3 regions of the Vreelandella sp. EE27 genome follow, and region 3 is predicted to be linked to each of the others. Evidence: predicted binding sites of a transcription regulator. Region 3 holds the regulator's gene; each other region holds the start of a gene.
The links. The regulator FliA, encoded in region 3, starts transcription of late flagellar genes. The targets are predictions, from matches to a motif close to CTAAAGTTNNNNNNNNNNCNGCCGATA.
Positions count from the first base shown of each region.

Region 1 (5,970 bases), 400 kb from region 3:
AAGGTGACCTGATGGATCAAATACCACGGCTACGAATGTTTGCCGGGCCGAACGGTTCGGGTAAAAGCACTATCAATCACGTGATTCCCTCTCATCAGAAAGGCGCTTACATCAATCCTGATGATATCGAGGGTAACGCCAAGGAAGCTGGCGCGCTTTATTTTTAAGATTATTCGGTCAGCATATCCCAAGCGACTATCGAGAATTATTTCTATCAATCAGCACTCACTTCAAAAGCGTCGCTAGCCCCACAGCTCGATGCATTAAACTTTAAAGATAGCTTTATTGGATTTCCTCACACCTGTCCACCCAACTCCTATATCGCTTCTATTGCTTCTTTTCTTATCCTGGATTCATAGAAGCGTTATCGAGAAGCTCCCCCCTCAGTGCTAAACAACATAACGTTAGTATGTTCGCGCTGCTGCTTGATGGCATTATCCAGAATATCGAGCAGATGGGCATAGTCACCGGGCATGCTCACATCCAGCCCATGATCTTCGGCACGGCACAAGGTGGCTTGGGTGTCATCGATCACCTGCTGCAGCTTGGCAATAACCTGCTGATGTTCGTGCTCGCGCATTTAATTTTCTCATTTAAAAGTGGCTCCGAATACTTACTTACACCCCGTAAAATCATGCGCGAGTCCGGTACTCCTATCCACGGGATTGAGCACCCAACCTATGACTCCAACAGAGAAAGCACATTCTGTGGGATCTGATTCGCCTGAGCGAGTACCGTGGTACCGGCCTGCTGCAGGATTTGCGCGCGGGTCATGTTGGCGACTTCCACGGCGTAGTCGGCATCCAGAATGCGTGATCGAGCGGCCGTAAGGTTTTGGTTCATTTCACCCAGGTTGTCGACGACGGCCTCCAGGCGGTTGTCCAACGCGCCCAGTTCACTGCGCTTACTGTCGATTTGCGCGATGGCGCGATCCAGCGCCGCCAACGGGTCGGGCGGGTTACGAATACGGCGTGCCTGGTCGGTTTCGGTCAGCGTGACCGTGGTTAAATTACTATCGACATCCGTACTAACGGAGCGGCTGAGCGGATAATAGAGAATCACCTCGCCGTTGCCGTTCACCGTTTGGAGCAGCGTCTCGTTATCTTGATTCGTGACAAGATTGGCGGTCTTGAAAGCTCCGCTGCCATCCTCAAAGGCGTTCAGATTAAAAACATAGCCGTTGTCAGGATCCCTGCCCATCACGTCGCGATGCGTTGTGCCGTTCAACTCCCGGTAGTTGACCTGTACGTTGTTGTTACTGGGCTTCAGATGAACCGTAGAGGAACCCGATACGTAAGGCTGATCGGTCACTGGCCCCATCGCCCCCCGCTCACTCACCACGGTAAAGATATCCTCCTCGCCGCCGGTTTCACTGGTTACGCTGGCTGAGTAGTATGCGTAGTCGCCGCTATCCAGCTGCTCTTCCACGTAATAGGTGCTGCCTAACCGAACGAGCTCGATCCGGTCACTGGCGCTTTCATCCTGGCCATCAAGGGTCAAGCTGTATTGCGAGCTCTGCTTACTGACCGAGGGCATGTAACGTACTTCGCCGATACTACGGGGGAGATCGCCTGACGACACGGTGGGCTCATCCAGCGCTTGGGCGACCACGCTTCTCTGGCTGTTGTCCATTGAGAGCCGAGCGGGTGTATAGCGTGGCTCTCCCGCGCGCGTGTCTTCAATCCAGTGTTGCCCTCCGGACCCGACCAGGCGCGTACTACCCGATGGCCAAGCCACGCCCTCTTCATTTAAAAACGCCAGGGAGTTAATGGTCTCGCTCGAGGTACGCTCGGTAGCCGCTTCGCGAACACTAATCGTAACCCTATTATTACGCGTATCGGTATCGTGACGCGCACTTACCGAAACATTTTGGAGCTGACCGCCCTCGCCACCTAGCTGAATGACATCACTGCCGCCAAAGCGCACCAGGTGAGGCTCGTTTTCCTCAGGTACATAGTTCACGCTAGAGTAAGTCGCATCATCGATAGGAATACGCGACGCACTCCCCGATAAGGTATCGATGTGATTGATCGTGCCGGGCTCGCCCTGAAAGGTAAAGTCCTTGAGGTTTAGGGCCTCGACGCCAAAGCCTGGCTGCCCCAGGTTGATATCGATCGTCTCACCATCATTGGCGCCGACATGCAAAGGAATTTTGCCTGCCGAGCCATCCAGCAGCGGAATACCATTGAACTCGGTAGTGCGACTCAGCCGATCGATCTCTTTCAGATTCAGGTTGATCTCCGCCTGAATCCGATCCCCCATCTCGCCGTTATAGATCTCACTCAGCCCCTGCACGGTTAGCTCGCGAATACGCTGCAAATTGTTATTGACCGATTCCAGAACGCCCTGGGCGGTTTGTGACAGCGACGCGCCGTCGCTTGCGTTTTTGATGGCCATGGCGCGACCGTTGATCTGGCTGGTCATGCGATTACCGATGGCTTGGCCCGCCGCATCGTCTTTTGCGCTGTTCACACGCAGCCCTGAAGATAAACGCTCCATGGAGGTCGCAAGCGCCGACTGAGAGCGCGTCAGGTTTGCCTGACCGGTCAAGGAGAGCAGGTTAGTGTTGATAGACGCCATTCGAGGGCCTGCATTAGAAGTAATTACTTGCTTATCGGCCCAATTTTGAAAAACTTTAACAAAATATTACATATTAGCGATAAGGTGGTTACCTCACCTTAGCCAAGACTGGGGCCAATTCAGCAGAGAAAGAATAGATTGTGAGATTTCGTTAGCTTGAGCCAGTACAGAAGCACCTGCTTACTACAGCCATATTAGCCAGCCACTTCAACTGCAATCGACATCTGTTTTATAATTATGGCTAAAGAAACAGCACTAATGAAGCTTCTAAACTAGTCAGTCGTGACTGACTAGCCTTACCAATCAAACTATTATCAGCATCGAAGCCGTTAAAAAATGATGACAATATAATATATTACTCGCAACGGGCGCCTGCCACATTGCCCAAAGTCAGATGGGTAATCTCAACATCATATAACAGTTGAGCAGCAACATCGTCAAAGGCTCGATCACAATTGAACTCAGTGTCGATGACATAATCTTCCCCACGCTGTTGATACATCACATCAGCCCATTGCGAAGCGGCATCAGAAGCCTCTCCGCTGATTAGCTTCGCGCCCAGCTTCATATTGATAAAGCCAACAGCGCGCGGCCCTTCCCAGTAAGCATATACTGATGGATCGAAGGCATTGCCACAGCGAGTTAGGCAGTCCGAATAAAAGTAGAAGCCCTCGCCAGCGTGCTCCATGAAATTGCCAAACGTTAATGGGCGAGAAATATCCGGCGCGAAGGACTCTCCGAGAAAAGAAGTTAAATCTACTTGGCATCGCTCGTTAATATCCAAACCCAAGCTGGTGATGCTTCCACCCGGCGCTTCTGCGACAACCTGGCATCCATCAACTATATAAGTATGCTGGTCGCCCCAAGACTCCCGAGCGATACCAGCGACAGACTCGAAGTAACGCAGGTTAGTGCCCAGCATGTCCCCGTTAAAGACTGCATCCAACCCAGTGCTTGGCTGAGCTTCAGCACTGCATGATATAGCTAGTAAGGCAACAACGGATAAATGCTTGCGCATAATAATACTCCTGTTTTAGCGGGCCTGAATCTCGTGGGCCTGCAAATTTCATGGATCGGGTAACAAAAGACGTCTACAAGCAAGCGACAATCAATGTCGCGAGCTAACAAAATATCGTTTTATTTTTACATGGATAAGCTAGCATTCTTGGGCAGAAGCGCTGGCTAGCCTGATATCGTAATTAGCGTTACTGCTTTTTTATTTTCCTGAAAAACTCTCCCAGATTGAAGGAAACACCCATAAACCCTGGCTTTACTTCAACCGCGCCTTTAAAGGCTTTAAAGTATGTGTCATCCTTACTTAAATCTATAAACTTATCCAAAACCTCTTGGTCTTGGCCAGTGACCAACTGACATAAATCATCGTAGAATTTATCCATACTGTCGTATTTTTTATGAATTAAATCCAGCGGAAGATAGATCGATAAATCCTTTTCTGCGACGAAGTTGTTTGGATGAGCGCTTGTTATAAATAGTGCTGCTCCATCCTTATGCCCCAGCCCTACAAAACTATTGAAGTCTCTTGACCCAAACCCCGGCGAAGGAAATTTTTCATCCAGCTCTCGCCGCATTTCGTCATCATTGTAACCTCTTATAATAGCCCCTTTGCCTGACATCTTCTCGCCCAAACAATTCATGCTCCTCTCAACTTCACTCAAACTCCCACCGGGCCAGTTTTTCCCAAGAACAAAAACATAAAAATCGAACCCTGGAACATCAGGTACATAGTCAATCTTAGAAACGCGAAATGCCATGACAACCTCGAAGAAAAGCAAACATACCCAAGGAAAGTATGTCAGTAAGCTTTATGATTTCTGACATACTAAAAAACGGGGCCTTTTGGCCCCGTTAGGTATCGTTTGATCAGCGATGTAGCTAACCAATTAACCCAGCAGAGAAAGAACGTTCTGCGGGATCTGGTTCGCCTGGGCCAGAACCGAGGTACCGGCCTGCTGCAGGATCTGGCTACGAGTCATGTTGGCCACTTCCGTTGCATAGTCGGCGTCTTCGATGCGCGAACGGGCCGCGGAGAGGTTGGTCTCGTTGGTGTTCAGGTTCTCGATAGCAGACTCGAAACGGTTCTGCACCGCACCGAGTTCGGAGCGCATGCTGTCAACCTTGTTCAGCGCAGAGTCAAGCGCTGCCATGGGACCGTCAGTTGCAGGACCACCTTCTCTAAGAGCCGCACCACGAGTTACTGCACCATCTGCACCAATGTTAGCGGTGAAGTAAGAGGTCTCATCACCGTCTTCAACCGCAATAACGAATGCGGGATCGTTGTCGCCAGTACCAGTGTAAGCACGGACGTTATCCGCATCGTCACCAGATAATGTAGCGCCGTCGTTAAGACCTTCAATGCCACTTAGATCAGTGGGAGCATTTTCAGCCACGTTATCTGCGTCAATACCATTAGCAACGCTAAAGCCCGTCAAACCAAGAGTCTCACGGTTGATAGTTTCCAAACCAACCGAGATAGTTTGGCCATCGTCAGCACCTACCTGGATACTCAGGTTGCGAGTATCGGCACCAAGTACTTTTGTGCCGTTAAAGTCGGTCTCACGGGAGATACGATCAATTTCGTTAAGACGCTGATCGATTTCGTCCTGGATAGAGCCCAAATCCTGCTGGCTGTTAGTGTCGTTGGACGCCTGAACACTTAGCTCACGAATGCGCTGCAGGTTGTCGTTGATCTGGTTCAAACCACCTTCAGCGGTTTGCGCAACGGAGATACCGTCGTTGGCGTTACGCTGGGCCTGGCCCAGACCGGTGATCTGGCTGCTCATGCGGTTGGCGATGGCTTGGCCGGCAGCGTCGTCTTTGGCGCTGTTGATGCGCAGGCCAGAGCTCAAACGCTCCATGGAAGTGGCCAGAGAGCTTTGTGATTTGGACAGGTTGGACTGGCCAATCATGGAAGTGATGTTGGTATTGATTACTGACATGGTGGTATTCCCCTTTCAATAAGATTGGCCACTTGGCCTGCTTTGCGGCGTGTTGTGCGCCGTTATATTAATTAACGGCGCGGGTGGGAGAATCTTTAGGGTGGGTGGTAAAAAAATTTGTTTAAATGTTGGTGGATGGCGGGGTGAGGCATTTATCTGATCACGCTTGGGTGCCGGGGTTGGTTGGCAGCGCTTGGCGCGCTGCTTCGCTGGCTGAAGCCTGCTCCTACAGGGGTAGGGGCAGTGGCCTTTGTAACGGGGGCTATGAGAGGCTTAACCCCGGCAGCGCTTGGCGCGCTGCTTCGCTGGCTGAAGCCTGCTCCTACGGGCAGGGGGTCGAATATTGCTGTATGGGCGTTATAACAGCCGCGTTAACGCGAGGGGAGCGCTACTACTTTTTACGGCCTAGTTGGCTGTCCAGGGCGTCGAACTG
Region 1 covers NZ_OZ309109.1:535,501-541,470, reverse strand. Annotated here, with positions in the region: gene ACWHVV_RS02595 (hypothetical protein) at 1-12, shown strand, start outside; gene ACWHVV_RS02590 (hypothetical protein) at 12-167, shown strand; gene ACWHVV_RS02585 (hypothetical protein) at 365-580, opposite strand; gene ACWHVV_RS02580 (flagellin N-terminal helical domain-containing protein) at 679-2,580, opposite strand; gene ACWHVV_RS02575 (hypothetical protein) at 2,936-3,598, opposite strand; gene ACWHVV_RS02570 (hypothetical protein) at 3,786-4,352, opposite strand; gene ACWHVV_RS02565 (FliC/FljB family flagellin) at 4,482-5,537, opposite strand; gene fliD (flagellar filament capping protein FliD) at 5,929-5,970, opposite strand, start outside.
Region 1: ACWHVV_RS02580 (flagellin N-terminal helical domain-containing protein) is a predicted target of FliA. The motif match lies at 2,613-2,639, and genes of this name have one in related genera.

Region 2 (5,970 bases), 430 kb from region 3:
GGCTTCCAGTTCGACATTGCCACCCTCACCCTGGCCCAGGCATTGCCCGGTGGCATCTGGATGGCGCTGGCGATTTTGCTGCTCACCACCATTTTTGTGGCCACGACCGGCGACTCCATGAGCTACTCGATTGCCATGGTCGGCGCCGGCCACGACGAACCCAGCCCGTTTTTGCGTGCCTTCTGGGGCGTGGTCATGGCGATCATGGCCGCGGTGCTGCTGGCCATGCGTGAAGGCCAGATCGCCGCGCTCCAGCAGTTCATCGTGATCACCGCGGTGCCGGTATCGCTGATTCTTCTTCCCTCGCTCTGGAACGGCCCACAGGCGGCTTATGCCATGGCGCGGGAACAGGGTATTATCGACTAGCCCCCACCGCCGGTCAGGCCTTTAGCGCGCGCAATACCGCCTGCATGGAGGCCCGTTCGCGCTCGGCGTAAAGCGCCAGCTCGTCGATGACCGGCGCCCCGAGCGCCTCTTCGAACGCCTGGCGGTTGGCGTTACCGGCATAGGCCGCGTTTTCGCCACCGCCCAGGTTGGATTGAAAGATGCCCGCCGCACTCACCGGTAGAAAATCCTCGTAGGTGATCGGCTGGGCCTCGACCAGCCCCTGGTGAATCAGCGCTTCGATATCGCCACTGTGCTGGCCGCTGGCCGCCTGGCCTGCGTCGGTCAGGCGGTAGTGGAAGTAGCCCAAACCTTCACGGCGCATTTCCTCGAAGCTATCCGGCATCGTTTCAAACGCCTGGCTCATCACTGCCTGGTAGGCGTTATTGTCCAACCCCTGAGCCCGCGTGCGGCCTTCGCTCAAAAGCTGGTCGTAAAGCGCCCGCCCCTTGGGCGTCAAGGCCATGCCACGCTGTTCGATCTCACCAAAGCGGGCGGTGTGTTTGCCCTCGGTAGCCCCGCTAAAGCGGATCGACTCTTCCAGCGCTTTAAAACTGGTTTGTCGCAGCAAGACGGGGCACGCCCGTGGCGGCGGCCCTTCGATCACCGCCTTTGGATTCATACCTTCATGGGGCATGCGCCGCTGCACCTCGTCGATATCCAGCGTGCGCGGCGTCAGGTGGTTGATGTGCGGGCCATGAAAGCAGACGACATCGGCAATCAAGCGGTGCTCGTCGTGAAGCGCCTGGTAGGTGTCCAGATCGACCGTACTTTCCTGATGCCAACGGAAGGTCTCCAGCGCCTCGGTCACGAAGGCCTCGGCCTCTTCCTCGCTCAAACCGCCCTGGGTTTCGAAGCGCTCGATCAACGCCCGCGCTTTGGAGGTGAAAATGTCCCGCTCGGCCAGAATCGCCTCGGCCCGGGCTCTGAGCGTATCGCTTTCGATCAGCTCCATGCGCAAAAGCGAGGTAAAGACGCGAAAGGGGTTACGGGCCAGGGCATCGTCGTCGATGGGGCGAAAGGCGGTGGAGTGCACCGGCACCCCCGCTTCGGAAAGATCGTAGTAGCCCACCGGATGCATACCCATCACGGCAAACAAGCGGCCGAGCATGGCCAATTCGTCGGCGGTGCCTACGCGAATGGCGCCATGGCGCTCGACGCTTAGCCGGGTCAGCTCGTCCTGGGCTTGTAAACGCCGGCGAAGCCTTGGCTGGCACTCGAGCGTCTCCTTGTTGACCTGATCGACCAACGCCAGCAGCGTGCCGTACTGCGGCACCTCCGCCTGGTACATGGCCGACATCGCCTTGGAGAAACGATCGCGCACCTCATCGGTGGATAGAAACGAGCTTTGAGCCATGGCGCTGCCTCACTGTGTTGTAGGGAGATTCCCCTTATCAAAGCAAACAAGTGCGGCGCACCACAAACGAAATAACACGCGACGCCCTGCTTTCGGCAATGGCGTCGCGTGATTTTTTAGAAGTCAGGCTAGAAAGGAAGGCTTGGGGGCGTTGGAGCTTACAGCCCCTGCAACAAGCGCAGGATCATCTGGGGCTGCTGGTTGGCCTGGGCCAGGATGGCGATGCCGGCCTGCTGGAGAATCTGCGCACGCACCATATTGGAGGCTTCCCGAGCGTAGTCGGCGTCCTGGATGCGTGACTGGGCGGCGGATAGATTGACGATACTGTTGCCCAGGCCATCGATCACGCTCTCGAAACGGTTTTGCGTAGCGCCGAAGTAGCTTCGCTGGCGGTCGAGCTTGCCAATCGCTTCATCCAAAAGCGCCATGGGCTTTTCCGTGGCCTCTCCTTGAAGTACGCTAAAACCGTCGAGGCCCAGCGCCTGACGGTCCATCGACATCATGCGCACGCTGATGCTGTCGCCGGGGTTGGCGCCGGTCTGAATGGAAAATTCCCGGGTGCCGCTAAGCAGCTTGTTGCCGTTGAAGTTGGTTTGGCCCGCGATGCGGTCGATCTCGTCCAGGCGCTGGTCGATCTCGTCCTGGATCGAGCGTTTGTCCTTGGCGGAGTAAGTGTCGCTTGAGGCCTGTACGCTCAGCTCGCGGATGCGCTGCAGGTTATCGTTGATTTGATTTAGCCCGCCCTCGGCGGTTTGCACCAGGGAGATACCGTCATTGGTATTGCGAATGGCTTGGTCCATGCCGCGCATTTGCGCGCCCATGCGGTTGGCAATCGCCTGCCCGGCCGGGTCATCCTTGGCGCTATTGATCCGCAGCCCTGAAGAGAGCCGCTGCATGGAGGTCTGCATCATCTGCTGGCTGGTGCGCAGGTTGTTCTGCACCAATAAGGAGCCAATATTCGTATTGAGACTAAACAATTCAGGCCCTCTGTTGGGCAGCTCGACTGCACGGCTCTAGAAATAGAAGCAATACTGATATCGGCCTGAATTTTAAAAAACTTAATATTTAATGAATTTATTGGGCCTGACACTCGAAATTATTCTAACTTAGCTAAATATTTTATTTATTCGCATTAAGAAAACTGCTTGATAGTCGAGTTTACCAATTAGTAAAAGCACCATCCCGCCTGCGCAGGTGAGGCATCTCTGAGTGCTGAAAAGGCATTGCATCAGCCAGCTCGACCTCGTCCACATCGATGCCAAGACCCGGCTCGTTAGGTAAAATAAAATCTGCCCCATCCAACTTTAAACGCCTCAAAAAAATCGGTGAGTCTTGACGTGAAGCATTATCTTCACCCGGTGTTTCCCAACACTCGAGGAAGCTGTGGTTACGCAAGGTAGCCGCCATGTGAACAGTCGCTGCCGTGCATATTGGCCCTAAAGGATTGTGCGGCATTACTTCCAAACCATGCGCTGCACTCCAGGCACCTACCCGCATCGCTTCAGTAAAACCGCCTACATTGCAGATATCTATACGAGCGAAATCACACAACCCTTGCTCTATGTAGGGGCTAAATTGAAACGATGATGAAAACTCTTCACCGATCGCAAACGGTACATGCGTTAGGCGTCTTAAACCTTGATAAGCCAACGGGGCCTCATCTCGAATGGGCTCCTCGACGAAATCGAGCTGCGCGCCCTCGGCACGCGCCATAAAAGAAGCCGCTTCAGCCACTGAAAAACGATGGTGCAAATCAATCCCTAACATGAGCCGATTGCCAAGCGCACGGCGCGCTTGGACAAGTATCTCTGGCCATCGGGCAATGGCGTCTTGAGGGTCAAAGCGGGGCGGTGCATCGGTGCGCCACCCCAAACGTAGACAGCTCCATCCTTTACTCATGGCATGAGAAGCTAAAGAAATCAGTTCATCTTCATCATCGGCACGTACACAACCAAAGGTCTTTACTCTGTCCCGGCATGCCCCACCTAATAATGCATGCACCGGCAGATCCAGCGCTTTACCAGCGATATCATACAAGGCGATGTCTATCGCTGACATCAGCGCCGCGGCTACTCGGTCCCGAGACCGATTCGGTAAACCCTGATAGGCTTCCCAAATCGCTCCGGGCTGCAAAGGGTCGCGCCCTTCGAGCCAGTCTCCTAGATCTTCGAGGCACCCTGCTACGGCTAACTCTCGACTGGAAAAGCCTGACTCTCCCCAGCCCGTCACGCCGCACACGGTACGTACAGCAATAAGCAGTTGGTTTCTGTCACCAACCCAAACTGGATAAGCCGTTACTGATGCGATTTTCATAGTGCCCCCTACCAGTTTGTAAAGGCGCCGTTTCTACGCCTTAAATGCGGTGGTTCCGACCACCTGAAGGACGCCGACTTGAGTCGCTCCTCATCGACCTCTACTCCTAATCCAACTCCCTTTGGCACAGGATAAGAGGCCCCTTCAAGACGTAACTGAGCAGGAAAAAGCGCTTGCTCATCAAAGCCTAAATCCCTTTCGACCGGTGTTTGACGGCATTCAAGCCATGAAAAATTCGGTATCGCAGCCGCCAGATGAACGCTGGCGGCGGTGCAGATCGGACCCAATGGATTATGGGGCATGAGGTCGATATAGTGCGCCTCCGCCCAACCCGCGATCTTTAACGCTTCCGTGAAGCCGCCGACATTGCAAATATCCAAACGAGCATATTGCAAAATATCGTGTTCAAGGTATGGCATGAACTGCCACTTGGAAGAGAACTCCTCGCCAATAGCAAAAGGAATTTCCGTTAATCGGCGCAGGCTTTCATAAGCAGACGGCGACTCATCTCTAATGGGTTCCTCTAAAAAATCGATAGCTCCGCGTGGAAGCTTTTGACAGAAAGATGCGGCTTCCGCGACGCTTAAGCGGTGATGATATTCAACGCCCAGCACTGGCTCGGTTCCGAGTTCCTCGCGAGCGATAGCGACCCATTCCGCCGTTTTGGCAATAGAGTCACGAGGCTCGAACTCTTGCTCGTTTTTCTGCCCATCAGCCATGAAGCGAATGCAGTTCCAACCGGCCTTTATTAACTCTCGCGCTTGGGCAATCATGTCTTCACCAGGATCAGCACTGGTCGTTGCAAAGGTAGGTACCGAATGTCGGTGTGCACCACCCAGAAGCTGGTAAACGGGCACGCCAAGCGCTTTACCCTTGATATCATGAAAGGCGATATCGAGCGCAGATATTGCAGCACTCAAGACCCTGCCGCCTTCGAAATACTGACTACGGTACATTTCCTGCCAAAGCGCGCCAGCATTCATGGGGTCACGTCCTAAAAGAAACTCGCGGTAATGCTCGAGCGCCCCCATTACGGCTTTTTCACGGAAGGATAGGCCCGACTCTCCCCAGCCATAAATACCTTCATCTGTTTCAACCTTCACCAGAAGCTGATTGCGAACTCCAACTCTGATCGGGTAGCACTTGATAGCCGTAATCTTCACTATTGTAATCCTTTAGATTAGTTCAAAAGACCGGGTAGCCATATTGTAAGAGGTGGCCAGAGGACTAATGCCACAATCACTGCAAGCTCTACAAGAATGAAAGGTGTCAAAGCTTTTACCAGAGGCAGCATTCGAACATTGCCGATTTTCATTAGGATAAAGAGCACCACCCCAAAGGGCGGAGTAATCAAACCAAGAGCCAACGTTAGCATTACGACCAGTGCCGCCTGTATAGGGTCGATTCCTAAAAGAGTGATAGAAGGCATAAGCAAAGGAACGAATATGATCAATGCTGCGCCAATATCGATAAACATACCCAGCACCAGCATCAATAGCATGATGCCCAGCAGGAAAAGCGTCGGGTTACTCTCGAAATAAGGAGCTAGAGAAGAAACCAACCCACCAATTCCCAGCAAGTTCAACGCGAATGACAGGATAGCGGCTGATGCTACCAACAAATAAATCGCAGCCGTCATCCGGCCAGAAACGACGACGGCGTTCCATAAATCGCGCATGCTCATGGAACGCAGCACGAAAAGCCCTAACAATGCCGCCACCACCACGGCAATACCGCCTCCTTCTGTTGCGGTAAAAGCCCCGGTAATCATTCCCCCTACTATGAATACCGGAAGTGCCGCGACAACCACTCCCTCGAGCAACAGTTTCGGCAACTCCGCGCGTTTCACTTCGATAATTGACTTAGGCAGACCTGACCGTAGAGCTTGTACAAAAACGACAGACAAACAGCCACCC
Region 2 covers NZ_OZ309109.1:3,668,249-3,674,218, forward strand. Annotated here, with positions in the region: gene ACWHVV_RS17200 (BCCT family transporter) at 1-366, shown strand, start outside; gene hglS (2-oxoadipate dioxygenase/decarboxylase HglS) at 380-1,741, opposite strand; gene ACWHVV_RS17210 (flagellin N-terminal helical domain-containing protein) at 1,900-2,718, opposite strand; gene ACWHVV_RS17215 (mandelate racemase/muconate lactonizing enzyme family protein) at 2,900-4,054, opposite strand; gene ACWHVV_RS17220 (mandelate racemase/muconate lactonizing enzyme family protein) at 4,063-5,217, opposite strand; gene ACWHVV_RS17225 (TRAP transporter large permease) at 5,235-5,970, opposite strand, start outside.
Region 2: ACWHVV_RS17210 (flagellin N-terminal helical domain-containing protein) is a predicted target of FliA. The motif match lies at 2,777-2,803, and genes of this name have one in related genera.

Region 3 (5,970 bases):
GCACCGCGCTGGTCCCAGGACGTGCTGGGCCAGGGGCGTCGGTTGAGCCTGCTGCTCGCGCAGCTGCGTGAGCGGGTGGCCGGGTTCGCGCTGCTCGAAGCGGTATGGGATATCGGCGCGCTGCCGGGCGTACTGCACGACCAGCGCCTGGCGGCACTGGCCGACCAGGCGGGCGAGCAGAATGCGCTGGGCATCGTCTGGTCACCGCGGCGCAACGAGCGTGGCATGGAGTGGTCGATGCCGGATCTGAGCCTCGACGCCGACGGCCAGCTTTGTGCGCTAACGCTTTTACAGCACCGCCAGCCCGCCGGCTGGCAGGCTCGTATCGATGCCCAGCGCCAGGCGGCGGTCCATCTGCTGCCGACCCTTGCCGAGGGCGAGACCCTGGACGCGCTGGAAAGCGAGCGTTTGACCTGGGTCAGCCAGGCGACCGGCGCTCAGCGGATATACTGGCAGGGCGAGCGCTACGCGTTGACGACCCTGTTTGGCGAAAGCGAACTCTCGCATCGGGTCGACGTGCGCTTTCGCGGCCAGCCGCTACAGCTATGGAACGCCCACGCCGAGGTCACCGACCAGGCAGGGCGGCATTTTCTCGCCTGGTACGGCGAGCTGCGCGACCCGGAAAGCGCCAAGCGCGTGGCCAAACGCTACTGGCTCACCCCGGCGCGGCTGGGGGCCGAAGTGCTATCGCTGCTGGTCACTCAGCTGCAAAGCGAAGGCGCGGCTATATTGACCAAGCGAGCCTGGCGCGCGCTCAAGGAAGCCGATGGCGGCGAGGTCAGCGCCCAACTGCGCCTTTTGATGGCCAGCGGCGCCGCTGCGGCCGCCACGCACCTGGACAACGCCCAGGACGAGGCCGCGCAAACGCTGCGCCAGGACGTGATGCGCCTTTCCAAAACATCTCGCAAGCGCCGCGATACCGCGCTACTCGACGCGCTGATGCATATGTTGATGACCCGGGACGCCATCCGCCAACTGGGTAGCGTCAGCCGCGAGGCCCTGGCATGAGCGGCGGCGACCAGGCATCGGGGCTGCGCCAGTGGGCGAGCCTGCGCAACGAAGAGCGCGCGCAGCAGGCTGTGAGCGAGCCCGCCGAGCCCGAGGTGGACACCCAGGCAACCCCGCCGGCAAGCGACGCCGCCACGCCGGTGGTCAAGACGCCGCTGGCAGTGGTGGGGCTACCGACGAAAAGCGTCGCCCCGGTCAAAGAGCGCCTGGGCGAGTGGGCCGAACTTGGCCGGCGCTGGGCGGCGACCCCGGAAAGCTGGGAGGTCGTCCCGGTGGATGCCAGCGAGCCGATGGAGGCGCTTTGCGAGCGCTATTCACGCTGGGCGCTTTGGGTGCGCAGCGACGCGGACGCCTTCGCGAGCATGTATCGCACGCTGCGCCAGCTCAACGACAACCAGGGGCCCCGCCAGCTACTGGCGCTACACGAGCCCGGCTTGCCCCGCGAAGGGCTTTTAGACAATTTGCAGAAGGCGGCGGCGAATTATCTGAATATCGAACTGCTGCTACTAGCGCGGTAGGCCACAATGAAAAAGCGTTTTCTGAAAAAGAGTCTTCAAGGCGTCGCGCTACTAATGGCGATGGGGGCGAGCCTGACAGTGACCGCTCAGGCGGGCACAGGCAGCTGGAGTAAGGAGGTCACCGGTATGATGGTGGCCATGAGCGACCGGGCGGTCAGCAGCCAGGTTTTGGCGCCGCCGCCGGTAGCGGAGATCGCCCAGGGGCGCATCGAAGGCGTTCACTGGCGGTATGAGGCACCGTTCGACGCCGCGCTGCGGGCCTGGCTTTGCCACCCCGAGCGCTGCGTCGAGCTCAGCGGCCAGCGCGGAAGCGAAACCGGGTTTGCCGGGCTTTCCGCCGATGCGCCGCTGGCGTTTCGCTTCGCATTGGGGCGCGGGCAGCGGCCGATGCGGGTAAAAGGGCTTCACGTGATTGTGAACTACCAGTGACGAGTGTATAGCCACGAGGCACGAGGATGTATACAGCACAAGGCAGAATTCAACACAGCGAAATGGTCACTCAGCACATGCCGCTGGTGCGCCGCCAGGCGCTGGCGCTGCAGGTCCGCCTGCCGGCGAGCATCGAACTCGATGATCTGATTCAGGCCGGCATGGTCGGCCTATTGGAGGCGCTCGGGCGCTTTGACGCCTCCCAGGGGGCGAGCTTTGCCACCTTTGCCAGCCAGCGGATTCGCGGGGCAATGGTCGATGAGCTGCGCACCCGGGATTGGCTGCCGCGCAGCGTGCGGCGTTCGGCCCGGGCCATGGACGAGGCGGTCCGCCATCTCGAACAGAGCCTGGGCCGGGCGCCGGAGGAGGGCGAGATCGCCCGGCATCTGGACATGCCGCTCGGCGAGTATCACCAACTGCTCAACGACGCCAACAGCGGCCACCTGCTGCCCTTCGAGGAGCTTCTGGAAGAGGGCGGGGAACCCGCTCAGGAGGCGCTGAATGCGCCTTTTGAGGAGCTTTTGGGTGGTCAGCAGCGCGAAACCCTGATCGCGGCGATCGAAGCGCTGCCCGAGCGGGAAAAGCTTTTGATGGCGCTTTACTACCAGGAGGAGCTCAACCTGAAAGAGGTGGGCGCAGTACTGGGGGTGACCGAATCGCGTGTTTCACAGCTGCATAGCCAAGCCATTAGCCGTCTGCGCGCGCGGCTGCACGAGCCAGATTGACGCATTTTAACCGTTAAACCCAACCGGCGAGGAGCCGTCGATGAACCCCTCTACCTTGATCGGTATATTTGCCAGTATTTTGCTACTGGTTAGCGTGCTGTTTTTCACCGCGGAATCCCCGGAGAGCTTTCTCAACTTGCCCGGGCTTGCCATCGTGGTGACCGGCACCCTGGCGGCGACCTTCATTAGCTACCCGCTCAAGGAGGTACTGCGGGTGGTACGCCTGGTGGGGCTGGTATTTCGCCGCGAGAACACCTACGTGCGCGACGATATCAACGAGCTGGTGTCCATGTCGCGGCTCTGGTTCAAGGGCGACGTGCGGGCGGTGGAGCGCGAGCTCGAACACACGCGCAACCCTTTTCTGCGCACCGGCATTCAGCTGGTGATCGCCAACACCAAGGAAGATGAAATCTTCGACATGCTGCGCTGGCGTATCGCCCGGCTCAAGGCGCGCGAGCACGCCGAGGCGCAAATCTTTCGCACCATGGCGACCTACGCCCCGGCCTTCGGCATGATCGGCACCCTCGTGGGGCTGGTTAACATGCTGGAGGTCATGGACGCCGGTGACCTGGAGGTGATCGGCCCACGCATGGCGGTGGCGCTGCTCACGACCTTCTACGGTATCTTGCTTGCCAACCTGGTCTTCAAACCGGTGGCGGTGAAACTCGAGCGGCGCACCGAGGAGCGCTTGATCACCATGAACATGGTGCTCGAGGGCATCTCGCTGATCACCAAGCGCCGCTTGCCGTCGTTCATCGAAGAGACGTTGAACTCCTTCGTGGCCAACTACAACGACGAGATTCGTGATGCCAACGTGAAGCCGCGCGCCGAGAACGACGCGCCTGCCAAGGGGTAGGGCGATGAACCGCGAAGCCCGCCACGCACTGGAATCGCCATTCACCGGGGATGGCGACAGTGAAGATGGGTGGCTGACCAGCTACCTGGACGTGTTGACGTTGTTGATCACGCTGTTCGTGCTGCTGTTGGCGCTCACCCCGGCGGGCACCGGCGACGAAGCCGCCGGCACACCCACGACCTCGGGTATTCAGCCGCTCTCTTCGGGACTTCAACCGCTCCACAGTGGGCTGAGCCCGGCGATGGACGGCCTCGATATTCAAGGCGTGAGCGTATCCGAGGGCCGCGAAGGCATTACCCTGCGCATCGACGATAGCCTGCTGTTCGATAGCGGCGCGGCGCGGCTGACCGCTCAAGGCGAAGAGGTGCTGGAAAGCCTTGGCGAGGTCATCGACACCTTCGATGGAGAGATATCAGTGGAAGGGCACACAGACAACGTGCCGATCGCCACCGCCTCGTTTGCCTCCAACTGGGAGCTTTCGACGGGGCGGGCAATTGCCGTGGTGCGCCACCTGGAAGAGGAAGGCGTGGCGCGGGAACGCCTGCGCGCCGTTGGCTACGCCGATACGCGCCCGCTCGAGGCGAACGACTCCGTAAGCGGGCGCGCCGCCAACCGGCGCGTCGAGTTCGTGCTGCGCCGGCCGCCGAACGGCCAGGCGCCGGCCTCGCGTTAGGCGCTGGCGCAGCGGCGCTGCGTCTCGCGAATCGCCTCGCCGGCGCCCGCCAAACTGAACGTCATGGTCCAGGACGGTTCGTCGCCCTGCTCGAAACCGATATAAAGCTGCTCGCCGTCGCTCATCTGACCGAGCAGCGCATCGAGCTCGCCCAGGTAGAAGTGGCTATAGAAGCCGTCATCCCCCTCCTCGACGATAAACTCCGCCATGGTGTCGATCAGCGGCGCCTGGTCGACGCGCAGCCGGGCCGGTACCAGGTTCACCGCGCGGCTTTCGGTTTGCGTCTGTTCCAGGGTGACGCGCATCTCGAGCCAGGGCAGGTGGCAGATGCCTTCGGTGGCGTTCACGCTCAGCGTGGCGTCCGAGTAGCTTTGCGTCTCGACGGCGCGGAAATGGCGCTTGTCCTGGGCCTCGAGGGTCACGGCTTGCCAGGCGTCAAAAGCGGCGTCCTGGCTCACCGGGTAGCGCTCGGCCAGCGCCGCACTAAAAAACGAAAGCCCGGCCGCGCCCAGCGCGAAAGAAGCAAGTAAGCGAGTGGTCATGATGTAAAAGGCCAACCGTTGAGCAGGTTAAAAAGGCGTAGCCGGATCAATCGGACTGGCCGAGCAGGGGCCTTACGCTGTCGTTTAAGTAGCAATCGTCGAACTCGCCTTCCGCGGCCAGCGCCGCCATGTCGGGAATATTGACGTGGTGACGGTCACGATACACCAGGCCATCCTCGCTGAGCGCCGTGAAGGTTCGGCTGACGTGCACCGGGCTAAGGCCGAGTACGTCGGCCAACTGCTCCTGGGAGAGCGGCAGACGGAACTGGCCGGTAAGACCTGTGTTGGTCTGGCTCAGGCGAACGTACATTTCATGTAGAAAGTGAGCCATTTTCTGGCGCGCAGTGCGCCGTGCCAAATTGACCAGCCGCTCGGTCAAAAGCGCTTGCTGGCGGCTGCTGATGGCGAACATCACCGAGGTCAGTGGCAGCGAATCATTGAAAAGATCGATCATCCGCTTGTGGGGAAAGCGGCACACCACGCTGTCGGTGATAAAGCGCACGTTTTCCAGGCGCTTCGAGAAGGCGAACTCGCGCAGGCCGATGATATCGCCGGGCAGGAACACTTCCAAAATATGCCGGTCGCCGTTTTCCAGGTGGCGATAGGAGTACGCCCAGCCGCTACGCAGCGTGCAGAATTCGTTCGCCGGGTCTTTCATTTCCCATAGAAGCGAGCCCGCCTTTTGATCGACCGGGCTCTCTTCCAGCGAGTCGAGCAGCTTCTCTTCCTCTTCTGACAGCGAATAGAAGTGATTGAAATGGCGGACAATACAGCTTTTTTCCTGCCCCATGATCGGTTTCTCCTCTTTTGAGTAGCATACGCTCGACTAGCTGGTGGCCATGGGTTTAACCGACCCTCAAAGGCCAGCTTAACGCCGGCCTTTGACGTGCGAGTAGTACTCTGACTATTTCTTTTTTAAAAGCGGTCCCAAAAACTCGCCGGTATGGGAGCCTTTTTTCTTCACAAGCTGTTCCGGCGTGCCTTCGCCAATGATGCGCCCGCCGCCGGAGCCGCCTTCCGGGCCGAGATCGACGACCCAGTCCGCGGTTTTGATCACATCCAGGTTGTGCTCGATGACCACGATGGTATTGCCGTGGTCGCGCAGGCGATGAAGCACCGTCAGAAGCTGGCGAATATCCTCGAAGTGTAGCCCGGTGGTGGGCTCATCGAGAATATAGAGCGTCTGGCCGGTGTCGCGCTTGGCAAGCTCGCGGGCGAG
Region 3 covers NZ_OZ309109.1:134,597-140,566, forward strand. Annotated here, with positions in the region: gene flhF (flagellar biosynthesis protein FlhF) at 1-1,008, shown strand, start outside; gene ACWHVV_RS00625 (hypothetical protein) at 1,005-1,526, shown strand; gene ACWHVV_RS00630 (flagellar protein FlhE) at 1,533-1,955, shown strand; gene ACWHVV_RS00635 (RNA polymerase sigma factor FliA) at 1,982-2,680, shown strand; gene ACWHVV_RS00640 (motility protein A) at 2,721-3,536, shown strand; gene ACWHVV_RS00645 (OmpA/MotB family protein) at 3,541-4,209, shown strand; gene ACWHVV_RS00650 (hypothetical protein) at 4,206-4,751, opposite strand; gene ACWHVV_RS00655 (Crp/Fnr family transcriptional regulator) at 4,798-5,541, opposite strand; gene uvrA (excinuclease ABC subunit UvrA) at 5,656-5,970, opposite strand, start outside.